3 regions of the Fictibacillus sp. Mic-4 genome follow, and region 3 is predicted to be linked to each of the others. Evidence: riboswitches for the same ligand, from Rfam matches in the RefSeq annotation. Region 3 holds a riboswitch; each other region holds the start of a gene.
What was found. A riboswitch is a leader RNA that binds a small molecule or an ion and turns the genes downstream of it on or off. The one in region 3 is predicted to bind cobalamin.
Positions count from the first base shown of each region.

Region 1: another riboswitch for cobalamin. It lies ahead of WD019_RS07640 (ribonucleoside-diphosphate reductase subunit alpha); the one in region 3 lies ahead of WD019_RS09060 ((2Fe-2S) ferredoxin domain-containing protein).
Region 2: another riboswitch for cobalamin. It lies ahead of WD019_RS05830 (sodium:proton antiporter); the one in region 3 lies ahead of WD019_RS09060 ((2Fe-2S) ferredoxin domain-containing protein).

Region 1 covers NZ_JBBHZM010000007.1:101,462-105,785, reverse strand. Annotated here, with positions in the region: gene WD019_RS07645 (ribonucleotide-diphosphate reductase subunit beta) at 1-358, opposite strand, end outside; gene WD019_RS07640 (ribonucleoside-diphosphate reductase subunit alpha) at 390-2,648, opposite strand; cobalamin riboswitch at 2,799-3,003, opposite strand; gene WD019_RS07635 (CBS domain-containing protein) at 3,080-3,499, opposite strand; gene WD019_RS07630 (metal ABC transporter substrate-binding protein) at 3,678-4,324, shown strand, end outside.
Region 2 covers NZ_JBBHZM010000005.1:32,355-36,678, forward strand. Annotated here, with positions in the region: gene corA (magnesium/cobalt transporter CorA) at 1-561, shown strand, start outside; gene WD019_RS05825 (YkvA family protein) at 661-1,047, opposite strand; gene WD019_RS05830 (sodium:proton antiporter) at 1,232-2,032, opposite strand; cobalamin riboswitch at 2,173-2,362, opposite strand; gene WD019_RS05835 (DUF1259 domain-containing protein) at 2,540-2,947, shown strand; gene WD019_RS05840 (type III PLP-dependent enzyme) at 3,063-4,289, opposite strand; gene WD019_RS05845 (MFS transporter) at 4,310-4,324, opposite strand, start outside.
Region 3 covers NZ_JBBHZM010000010.1:49,456-53,779, forward strand. Annotated here, with positions in the region: gene WD019_RS09050 (sirohydrochlorin chelatase) at 1-203, opposite strand, end outside; gene cobJ (precorrin-3B C(17)-methyltransferase) at 225-1,895, opposite strand; gene WD019_RS09060 ((2Fe-2S) ferredoxin domain-containing protein) at 1,928-2,299, opposite strand; cobalamin riboswitch at 2,460-2,650, opposite strand; gene WD019_RS09065 (MATE family efflux transporter) at 2,871-4,232, shown strand.

The sequences.
Region 1 (4,324 bases), on a different contig from region 3:
CGACTTCCTGGAAGGACAAGGTCGTCATTAAAGCGACGAGACTGGAATCTGTCAAATAGTGGGCTACCCTTCCGCTATAGTCCGTTTGAATGCTATCGAGAAAAGCAAGTAGACCAATAATTTTATTAAACGCCTCTTTCTCCTCTTCATTCAATTGCGGATATTGTTTCATATCGGTTGACATGTTGATTTCAAATGGCGTCCAAAAGTTGGCGAGCATATTTTTATAGAGCGGATAGGCCCATGAGAAGCGGACATCGTCCCAGTTTAAGACATTCGAGCTCTTCCCGTTGATGATGCCGGTTGAAGCATTTGGCGCTGCCACATCGTACAGTTTTCTTTCTTGCAATTTTTCCATTTAAAAACTCCTCCTCATTAGAGCCTGCCATTTAACTTGAACAGCTTTCGCATTCATCGATTTCCGCCTGTGACGTTGAACGTAAATAATAGGTGGTTTTCAATCCAGATTTCCACGCAGTTAAATGGAGGTTGAGCAGCTCTTTCGCCTTAATATTGTTTTTAACGTACAAATTAAACGAAATCGATTGGTCAATATGTTTTTGCCGTGCCGCATTTTGCCGGATGCTCCATTGCTGGTCGATTTCGTAGGCCGATTTGTAATACCAGATTGTTTTGGCTGACAAGTCCGGAGCCGTAACCGGAATCTTGTAATCTTTCTTTTCTTCGGAGTACTCTTTTTTGAAAATCGGGTCGATCGATGCCGTGCTTCCCGCAATAATCGCCGTCGTCGAGTTCGGTGCCACTGCCATTAAATACCCGTTGCGAAGCCCATTTTCTTTCACTTCCGCTTTTAATTTTTGCCATTTTCCGGCAGTGTAATTCCGCGAGTCAAAGTAAGTGCCCGTTTGCCAGTCCGATCCTTCGAACACAGGGTAGGCGCCTTTTTCTTTCGCTAATTCCATACTTGCATGAATCGTTAAATAGCTAATTTTTTCATAAAGTTGATCGGCATACGCTACCGCTTCTTCCGATTCCCAGCGAATGCCTTCTAACGCCAGAAGGTGATGCCATCCGAACGTTCCAAGACCGATGGCACGATACTTCTTATTCGTCAAAACCGCTTGCGGCACTTCAATACGGTCTTCATTCAAATCGATGACGTTATCGAGCATCCGCACTTGAATCGGGATCAATCGTTCTAAAACATCTGCTTTCACCGCGCGGGCAAGCGAGATCGAGCTTAAATTGCATGTTACAAAGTCACCCGGTTCTTTCGTGATGATGATCTTTCCGTCTTCCGTTGTTTCCTCAATCACCTTTGTCAAACTCATGTTCTGGGCAATTTCTGTGCACAAATTGCTGCAATAAATCATGCCGGTATGCTTATTCGGGTTTGCCCGATTGACCGTATCCCTGTAAAACATATAAGGAACGCCTGTCTCAAGCTGGCTTTTTAAAATTCGTTTAACAATTTCAATGGCGGGTACGACATCGTAACCTCCTGTTCCCCGCTCACCGAACAACCCTTCATTCGCCGCTTTTACACATTCTTCATACTTCTCCCTGAAACTTCCTTTGCCCGGCTCCTCATCATAAAAATCATCCAGATCATATCCCATCACTTTCCTGATCGTATGCGGGTCAAACAAATACCAGTCTTCTCGCGCTTCGACCTTTTCCATAAATAGATCTGGGACTGACAACCCGATAAATAAATCATGCAGTCTTAATCGTTCATCCCCGTTATTCAGCTTGCTGTCCAAAAACGAAAAAAGATCTTTCCCGAACACAGGATAATAAATGCTGATGGCGCCTTTGCGCTGGCCAAGCTGATCGACGCTGACAGCCGTCTGGTTGAGCAACTTCGCCCATGGAATGACGCCTGATGATGTCCCTTTAAATCCTTTAATATCGGATCCGAGGCTTCTGATTTTCCCCATATAGATGGAAATTCCTCCGCCCCCTTTTGAAAGGGTAGCCGCATCGGTATTCGTATCATAAATGCCTCTCAGGCTATCATCCATCGTATCTATGAAACAACTGGATAGCTGCCCATAGCTTTTACCCGCGTTGGCGAGTGTCGGCGTCGCCACCGTCATGTACAGGTTAGAAAGCGCCCAGTACGCTTCTTTAACAAACTCCATTCGCTTGTGCACGGGTTCATTGATCATTAATGTCATTGCAATGATCATAAAACGTTCCTGCGGCAGCTCGTACACCCGGCCATCGTACGATTTAGCCAGATAGCGGTCAGCCAGCGTCCTTACGCCAATATATGTAAACAGCTTGTCTTTTTCAGGATCAATAACTCCCTCGAGTTCTTCAATTTCTTCTTTTTCATAGCGGTCTATTAGTTCAGGTGTATAGATCCCTTCATCCGTTAACCGTGAAATGAGCGTGTAAAGAGAGCCATATTTGATCTCCGGATTGAACCCTCTATTTTTTGCCGCTTCCATGTAAAGTTTTCTTAAAAAAACGGATGCCGCCATGAACGTCCAGTCCGGTTCATTTGCATTTATTCGTTCAAGGCTATTTAAGATCAATACATCGGCAAGCTTCTGTTCATTTATATCTTCATGATCGTTTAAAAAGGACATTACTTTTTCGATATAGGGCCTGGAATGCAATTGTGGAAACCGGCTAAGAACTGGCTCAATCCATGTTTGGATGATTCTTTCTCTTTCCATCGTATCGGTAGTCAAACGAAACACTTCCTTTCAAAAATAAAAGCCCATCCTTCTTCAAGGATGAGCTCTATAAAACGACACAAATAAAAATGCACAGTTGTACATCACATTTTTAGCCCGTGTCGTTCTCATCTCAATCCCCGAAGAAAAGAAACGCATAAGAAAAAGGCAGGTCTACTGGCTCATGCTTCGCTCTACTCTGGTCCTTCCCATGTAAAAGCCACGATCCATCGCGCGTTCTTTACACAGTGGATATTCCCATTTCGTCCACAATTACAGTTGCGGGGACAGCTCCGAATTTCCATCGGATTCCCTATTAAGTCTTTTATAAGACACCTTTATTCTTACTTCATATTCAATATGTAGTTAACATCTATTACTTTGACACTAAATATTGTGTTTGTCAATAGTTCTGGCAACATTTCCTTCTGTTATTTCAAATCAATATTTTCTTGCATGACTTTTGCGCAATACTTAATGATGTCTCGTCGTCTGATAATACCAATAAAGTAACCGTTGTCATCTGTTACTGGAATAAAGTTTTGATCGGTTGAAAGAGGAATTAAATCTTCCATGTTCGAGTTGATGGTAACAGGAATGTTGCGAACCCGTTGCGGCACGTTTTTCAATTTCGTTTTCAATACTTCTTCATATCCGATTTCAAGCGCATCCCGGAGCTTCCACAATAAATCTCCTTCAGTCAGCGTACCTACATAGCGACCATCCTCAGAAACAAGAGGCACCGATGTATATTTATGGTACGACAATTTTTCAAGCGCCTGTCTCATCGTTGATTCTGGATTTAAGTATTTTACTTCATCTTTTGGTAATAAATAAAAAGCGATATTCATTTGTATATGTGCCTCCTCTAATCCAGTTGTTACCCATTATATTATAACAGATCTACTGAAAATCAAGAGAATTATACACTCTAAACAGTCCTTCGATAAATCGTAACAATTTCGTTTTACAAATCGTAGTCTTTCCGTTTATAATAAAACGTGCGTATAAAATGAGAGGAGAAACATCATGAGAAACAAATATAGATTCTTGACAGTATTACTTATTGTTTCGGTTTTGCTAACTGGATGCGGTGCAAAAAAGGCCTCCAATGATCATCATTCCGGCCGGCTAAAAATCTTTACAACCATTTATCCTTTGCAATACTTCACTGAGCGTATTGGAGGCAAGTATGTTGAAGTTAAAAATATTGTTCCCCCGGGGGCAGACGCTCATTCATTTGAACCAACGACGAGAACGATGATGGATGTCGCTACAGGAGACGCATTTATTTATAACGGAACTGGAATTGAAGGGTTTGCAAATGCAGTAAAAGATGCAATTAAAGATGAAAATGTGAAAGTCATTGAAGCAGCAAAAGGGATCGATTTAATAAAAGCGTCAGAACATGAAGAAGAAGGACATGACGATCACGGTGATAAAGATCCGCACGTTTGGCTCGATCCAGTCCTTGCTGAAAAAATAGCCGCCAACATTAAAAATGAATTAATTGCGTTAAAACCTGAAGAAAAAGCCGAATTCAATAAAAACTATCAATCTTTGAAAAAAGATTTAGAGCATTTGGATGCATCATTCAAAAACACCGCTGCCAAATCATCAAAGAAAGCGTTTGTTGTTTCACACGCTGCTTACGGTTATTTAGCCAAACGCTATGG
Region 2 (4,324 bases), on a different contig from region 3:
GGCGCTGATTTCCTTTTATATACATTAATCGACGGAATTACAGACGAATACTTTCCGATTCTCGACCGGATCAGCGCCCGTATTGATGAATTAGAAGATGAAATGTATGACGAAGAAGTAAAAGAAGTGACGGAAGAATTTCTTGCGTTAAAACGGACAATTATTTTAATTCGCCGCGTCATTATTCCACAGCGGAGAGTATTTTTAACGATCAACGGAAGATGGAAATTTAATATTCGTGAAGAGAACGTCCCCTTTTACACCGATTTGATTGACCATTTGGAACGGATCGCTGATGCTACAGAAACATACAGGGACCTTGTCAACAGTGCGCTCGATACGTATTATTCCATCATTAGCGCGAAATCATCTGAAAAGTTGAATGTTTTGACGATCATTTCGACGATTATGCTGCCGTTAACCTTTATAACCGGCTTTTTCGGAATGAATGTTCCTTTGCCTTTCCAAAGTTCCCATTATTCAACGATCTTCATTTTGGCATTAATGGTCGTATTAGTCTGGATGATGTGGAAATACTTTAAGAAAAATAAGCTGTTATAAAAAACGAAGCGGGCAATCCGCTTCGTTTTTCTTTGTATCATTTTTGCTGAGTCAATACATCTCTTTTTATCAAGTAGGCGCTTCTCTCAATCCTCTTACTTAGAAGAATAGCCTTTCCATGATCCATAGTGCAATAAGCATCCATAAGATGATAATCAGCCCTCCGGTAATCCAGTTCCTCGGTTTCGCTTGATTCATCAGGCGTTCCGCTTCTTTTCTGCATTCTTTCACTACATCACCTGGCATCATCTTAAAGGCAAAATAAATCCCCAACGGTACGAGAATTAAATCATCGAGGTAGCCTAAAATAGGTATGAAATCGGGTACGAGATCGACCGGACTGAAGGCATACGCAACGACGCATATCGAAAAAATTTTCGTATACCAGGGTACTTTCGGATGTTTATTGGCTAAATATAGCGTATATAGTTCGCTTTTTAGCTTTTTTGCATATACCTTCCACTTTCTTAAATTTATATTGCCCACTTTTCCTCACCTTTGTAATATAATGTTTACCGTATGCTGCACAACATGCTCTACCATTAATTTTTTCCATCGTTCAATGTAATCATAACCTTGTTGTTTTCTCATTTCTATTCCTCTCTTCATTTAAAGATAGATTTTTCAATATAAAAAGCTCTGACCAAAAAAGTTGTCAGAGCTTCTTCACTTAATTCGAAGTATTCATTTCTACGTTTTGTCTTTTAGATCGAACACTTACAAAAATGAAAGTAGCAACTAAGAAGATAAATAGAATGACTCCGACGATTTCGAAATCGAGTTCAGCCCATGGGTTAAAGTAGGTAAATGCCAGATAGAAGGAAACCCCGTATGCGAGGATGACAATTACCCAGCCCATTAGTCTTGATGCAGATTTTCCAAGTTGGCTTGACTGATTGATCATTTTATAAACGATAAGCGAATCAATGGTATCGGTAATCATCATGCCAAACATAAAAACGATCCCTAGCATTAAAGGGGTATATTCTCCCCTGTTGCCCGCCGCCAAAGACCAGACAGCCGTTTGACTCACGGTTTCAGCCGCTAAAGCAAATAACGCCCCGACTAAAACAATAAGAAGGGGGTTCGTAGTTCCCCGCGCGACTTTTGGAATAAATTTTCCCTTTAATCCACTTAGATGAAATTCTTCGTTACTCTTTCGGGTTCGCAATAGATTATACGTATTTAGCGTACCAATGAGAAATAAAGAAATAATCGATACCCACGATGCAAAATGATCAAAATACGACGGGAACGAAAAGTTCTTCATCACAATTCCTAAAATGCCGGCTGTAACAGCTACCATCCCCCCATGTCCGAGCGAAAATAATGTTCCGACCCAGCGCGCAAATGGGCTGCCCATTCGCCAATTGTATCGGGTTTGTCCATCAATAAACGCAAGATGATCCGCATCTAATCCATGCCTGAGACCTAACGTAAAAACTAGCAAAAAAAGTGATAGCGTTTCCATTAAAAATCCCTCCTCTTATAAAAACGTAAAAATCCTCAACCTGAGACAGATTGAGGATGAGTACTTAAGTTAAAACGACAAAAGGGCAGAATATGATTGTCGCTTACATCGAGTACACCTCTCCTTTCCGCGAAGGCCGTATTGGTGCTACAACACAGGTAGGTCTCCTGGCTTTTGAATCATGGCACTCTACCGTCTTCCCTAACGTTGAAGTTAAGTGACATGAATGATAGAGCACTCCTCAATTACAGTGGCGGGACCGCTCGGGATTTCCACCCGATTCCCTGTTACCCCTTGTCTTACAAGGGCACCTGGTTGTCTTATATAATTTTCTATTTTTATAGTACCAAAAATTCTTCAATAACCCAATTCTTTTTTCTATCACAAGTTTATAATTCCACTGTTACACTTACCTTTTGCCCTCTCATCGTAAGAGAGTCATGCATATATGTAGTAACAAAAGATAAAATCTATCTTTTTAAAATAAAGTTGTAAGGAGGGCTTTTTATGAATTGGGAAAGTCGTAAAAGCCTTTGCCAGGAATTTGCTAGAATTCTAGGTGGAATGGGCAGTTTAGATGAAAATGGAGTATGCCTTGTACAAAAATTCCGCACGTTAAATTTCACCATTCTTGGACGCCGTGCTAAATCTCCGTTAGTGATTCCTCAATTTTTTTCTTTCGAAGACGTTGACCGAAATGGCAGAGCGTTAAATTTAGGGGAAACTGTGCTTTTGCAAGCGGAAGCAAATCCATTAATGACCGAACTTCGCAAACGAAATATTATTGTTACTGCATTGCATAACCACTGGTTATTTGAAGAACCTCGGGCGATGTACATGCATTTCGAATCGGTTGAACCGCCATTAGAATTTGCTAGAAAAGTCAGGGACGCATTTAGAGTCTTAAGAGGCTAAATTTATATCAATTGAAAAGAAGCGTGCAAAAAAATTTTTAATAAAATAAGCTCACCAAAGCAGGGTGAGCTTTTTAAATTCGTTTTCGTTTTGCCAATAATGTATGCCATTAAGATTAACGTGACTCAACCAATTTCTCATCCGCTTCATTTATAGGTTCGGAATCTAAATAAATATGCTCTGGGTGCGGATGCGTAAGAAAATCATGATGCGAAATCGACCAGCCGTATGCTCCCGCGTAGCTGAATAAAAGAATATCTCCAACGTGCAATCGTGAAATGGGGACATTTCTTGCCAGTACATCATTCGGTGTACACAGTTCCCCCGCAACCGTAATCGTTGATTCATTTACTTCAGGACGCTTAAAAGGGTATGGCCACTCCTCTATCGGTACGATCGTAAACGGATGACTCTGTTTCCAGGCAGCTGGAAGTCTAAGATGATGGCTCCCTCCGCGGATGATACAAAAATAGCGACCATGATTTTGTTTAATATCCAATACTTCTGCTGCATAGTAACCGCACGAAGACGCAATATAGCGGCCACATTCAAAAATCGTTTGCCAGTTGGCATCGCTATGCTTCTCCAGTATTTTTTCCAGCCGCAGAATAAAATTATCCCAATTAAATTGCTCTTCTACCATTTGATAGTTGATTCCGATTCCTCCGCCTACATTGATATAAGAAAGGTCTAAATCCCATTCTTTTCCCCATATTTTTGCCTTTTCAAAACAATGATCGATGAAGTGCACGTGGGCGGCTGGATCCAGGTTATTTGACATTGCGTGAAAATGAAAGCCGAAAAGCCTGACATTCGGCAAGCAGCGCACTAAGTCGATTGCTCCAGACACTTCTTCTTCATCCACTCCAAATTGGCTCGGAACTCCTGACATTTTTAACTGAGCGTTTGGAACGGAGTTGCGCAGGTTGACCCGCAGTAAAATGGATATGGATGTCCTTTTTTGAGCTGCTATATAGTTAACCAACTGTAATTCGTGCAGGCTCTCGACATGAAGGAAAGTGACCCCGTGATCAATTGCTCCTTCAATCTCTTCTTTCGTTTTTCCTGGTCCTCCAAACAAAATCGGAATGCTCTCATCGACGGCCCGCACTTTCTCGATCTCCCCTAGCGATGCTACTTCAAACCCGTGAACAATTGGTGCCAGCGCTTTTAATAGAGTCTCATCTGAGTTGGCTTTTATTGCATAAAATAATCGGCATGCTGAGGGGAGGCTTTCAATTAACTTGTTCACATGCCGACGCAATTTTGGCATGTCATAGATATAGGCGCAAAAAGGCTGCTCCCGCTCTTGCTTCAAAGATTTCACTATATTTTCTATCATTTTATTACCTCTTTCCTCTATTACATTTTCCAAAT
Region 3 (4,324 bases):
GGTATGACATATACATGGCTTGCCCCTTTTTTTGCGCATTGGTCGATTCCTTCCATGATCGATGGCGAGCCAAATTCGAGAAAACATGTTTCAATAATGAGATCTTTGCCCAGTTTTGGCGTAAGCAATTTGATAAACGTTCTTACTTCTTCATTTCCTTCTTCCAACTGGCTCCCATGCCCTACAAACAATATAGCCTTCATTTAGCCATCCTCCTAAAAAGCCTACTCTCCGCATGGAGCCGGCTCAAGTTTGATTTTTGGTGCGATCTCTTGATGCTTGAATCCTTTAATTTCTTTTACTCGTTTGAAAAACTTGTAAAATCTTTCATTCGGATGTCCTTTTTCTTGATAGAATTCGATAATGTCAGCCACTAAATCTACTAATTGATCAGGCTCAATTCCTTCTGCGACAGGCTGGGCCGGATGAGCCGTCCTGCCTGCAGGTTTGGCGCCTAAAAACAAATCAAACTTTCCTTTCCGATAGACGATCCCGATATCTTCCATAACCGCTTTATAGCATGCCATGCCGCACCCGTTAAAACCGATGTTCATTTCTTTCGGAAGCGCCATTCCTCCAAGCCGTTCTTGAAGCTCCTCGGCATATGGAATCGATTCCGCCTTTTCCCCATCGCAAAAATCGCAAGCCTTCACCGTAAGCACATCGCCGATCGGCATTAGAAGAAAGCCGGCAGAATGCAACTTCTCTGTTACCATATCTGGATCTGTTGTCGGAATGCGCAAGACGATCTGGTGATTTGGCGTATATTCCATGCTTCCGTTTGATCCAACAACTTCCGCAAGAGTGATCATTTGCTCCGGTGTAAACCGCTTATTCGCGACCCCCGGGCTCACCGCCAATTCAAAAATGGACTCGATTGGCTGCCCGGCCGTTATGAAGGATTTTTCAGCGCTTCGTTCTTCTTTATCAACCATGCCTAACGCTTCAAGAGCCAATTCCAAAGAGTCATTTGCATCCGTTTTTGATTTCGGGGGCAAAAGGGCAGCCATCGTGCTTTCTTTTCGTTCATTGCCTGTTTGCGACTCGCCAGTTTCGTCTTCCTGTGATAGTGCCCATGGCTCTGCTTCCCTAGATAAACGCTGGTGCGGCTTCAGCCGTTGCTTCTCGCTATTTAGCGTATATTTTCTTTGATAACCCCTTGGCGTGATCATTTTTCCATCGTAAAGAAACGTCGAAGAATTGCCGATAATGACCGTCGTCAACATGCCGATGTCATGATCAAGCATTTCTTCCAGGTTCGTGATAACGACTTGCTGCCGCTCGCGATAGGCGCTTTTCACAAGCCCTACCGGCGTCTTTGGATCACGGTATTTTAATAAAATTTTTTGCGTTTCAACAATTTGCCGCGTTCTGCGCCCGCTTTTCGGATTGTATAAAGCGATGACAAAATCGGCCTGGGCTGCTGCCTCGACCCGTTTTTCGATCAGACTCCACGGGGTTAAATGGTCACTTAAGCTAATCGTGCAGGCGTCATGCATAACGGGAGCCCCGAGCAATGAAGCGCATGAGTTGATGGCCGATATTCCCGGAATGATTTCAACCGCTACACCCGTCTCCTCTTTCCACCCTTTTTCGATCAACACTTCAAAAACGAGTCCGGCCATGCCGTATACGCCTGCATCCCCGCTTGAAATGACGGCTACTTTCTTCCCTCTTTCGGCCTGTTTGACCGCTTCCTGGGCTCTTGATACTTCTTCCGTCATTCCAGTGCTTACAATTTCTTGATCGTCAATCAGCCCTTGAATTAATTCCACGTACGTTTTGTAACCGATAATCATATCGCTTTCTTGTAGCGCCTCTTTTGCCCGTGCTGTAATATGTTCAAAATGGCCGGGACCGAATCCGACGATGAACAGTTTTCCTTTTTGTTCCATTTGCATCCCTCCTTTGTTGTTCACCATCTTTTTTACGTTTTTGAAATGCCAGCGAACGTTACGTTGTTGTCGACTGGCGCCATTGCCCCGCGTCTAAATTCGTAAGTTGTAAATGGCTGCAAACACTTAAGTTCATCTTCCGCCAGCTTTCGGACCATTTCTCTCCCTCTCTCCGGTGTCATACCGTTTAACCATGCGCCTTGCGGGTAAACGATAACGACGCACGCATCTTTGCATCTCCCATTGCAACGCGTTCTTGTCGTATGGATTTTCGAGTCGATGCCAAGCGATGCGATCTCATCGCGCACCGCTTGTGTCACCTCTTCTCCCCCTTTCCTCATACAGCTCGATCCATTACAAATCAAAACATGATGCTCAGTTCCTGTTAAATTCCAGGTCGTCATAGGGCCACCTCTTTACTATTTTTCACCTTCAACTGCAGCTAGTCTTTTAAAAATAAAAAGCACCTCAAGCTTTTGGAAGCTGGAGGTGCTAACATGCATAGCAGAAAAAATGACTAAACTAGTAGTCTACCGCCATTTTACTCCTCCCTCCGAAAAGCAAATGAAACAACATTTAAAAGCAGGTCTCCTGGCTTTGCGCATCATCTTACTTTTGTCCCTTCCCGGCGATTAGAGCCAGTGGCATCGACAATTTCATCAGCGCTTACAGTAGCGGGGGCTGCATCGGATTCTCACCGATTTCCCTATTATCCCTGGAAGTTCATCCCGGGCACTCTTAAATGCAATTATTCGGTTTTCACTGTATTGATAGAATCGAACAGTTTCTATGATATAACATTCTAATAAATTTTAAAATAGAAAAACTTTATTTTAGTGAAAATGCTCGTTTAGCTGGATTTATAAATCTGAATTTTATACTAAATTGAAGCAAAAATCTTATATTTTGTCATAAATGTATGTTACTATCCTTTTATTGAGCTTTTATATTACACACAAATGAGGATTGAAAGCAATGAATCAAACATCTTCTGTTCGGCAAAAACTAAGGCAATTGCTAATTATTTTACTTCCAATTCTAGTCACGCAATTAGCGTTGTATGCGATGAGTTTCTTTGATACAACGATGGCCGGGCATGTCAGTCCGGATGATTTGGCGGGTGTGGCGATCGGCGTCAGTATATGGACTCCTGTCAACACCGGATTAAGCGGCATATTGCTTGCTTTAACACCGATCATTTCGCAGCTTGCCGGCGCAAAAGAGAAAGACAAAGTGCCGTTTAAAGTTATCCAGGGCATATTGCTCGCTGTCTTTCTTTCCATCGTTATTATTGTTTGTGGCATTTTTTTATTGGACCCGATCCTTGATCATATGGATTTGGAAAGTCACGTGCGCGATGTCGCCCGCCGTTTTTTAATCGCCATTTTCATCGGCATAATACCGCTTTTTGTGTACAATGTTTTGCGCTGCTTCATTGATGCATTAGGGCAAACCCGCGTATCGATGATGATTACACTTTGTGCCCTGCCAATCAATGTCGGACTAAATTATTTGTTGATTTTCGGTAAATTCGGCTTTCCCCGCCTCGGAGGGGTCGGTGCCGGTTACGCATCTGCGATCACATATTGGTGTATCGTTTTCATTGCGGTCTTTGTGATTCACCGCATGAAGCCATTTGCGGATTATCACATATTCAAACGGTTGTATGGCGTTTCTTTTGCTGCATGGAAAGAGCAATTAAAAATCGGTGTTCCGATCGGATTTTCGATTTTTTTCGAAACGAGCATATTTGCAGCCGTTACATTGCTTATGAGCGAGTTCGATACAGCCACGATTGCGGCACACCAATCAGCGCTTAACTTTGCCTCGTTCTTGTACATGGTTCCGCTTAGTATCGCCATGGCCCTCACCATTGCGGTCGGCTTTGAGGTCGGGGCAAAGCGATTGAAAGACGCAAAAACGTACAGTTATTTAGGAATCTCGATAGCGGTCATAATGGGGATGCTGTGTGCAATTGGTTTATTCATCTTCAACGAGCAAGTGGCGTCCATCTATACGAATGACAGCCACGTTCTTCAATTGACCAAACACTTTTTAATTTATGCGATTTTCTTCCAACTCTCAGATGCGGTTGCCGCCCCGATCCAGGGAGCGCTGAGAGGCTATAAAGATGTGAACATTACATTTATTTTAGCTTTCGTTTCTTATTGGATCATCGGCCTTCCAAGCGGTATTGTCCTTGCTAAATTCACTTCATTTGGCGCATTCGGCTATTGGATCGGCTTAATTTCCGGTCTCGCCTTTGGTGCGGTCTGCCTTTCCGTCCGCCTTGCCCGCGTACAAAGGAAGGACATCGAGCTTCAGCAAGTTATTTAACGAACCCCCCTCCTTTGAATGGAGGGGGGGCGTCTTTTGCATATTATTCCCACTTTCATTTCATACTGTAAACAACATCATCTTCCTATTAG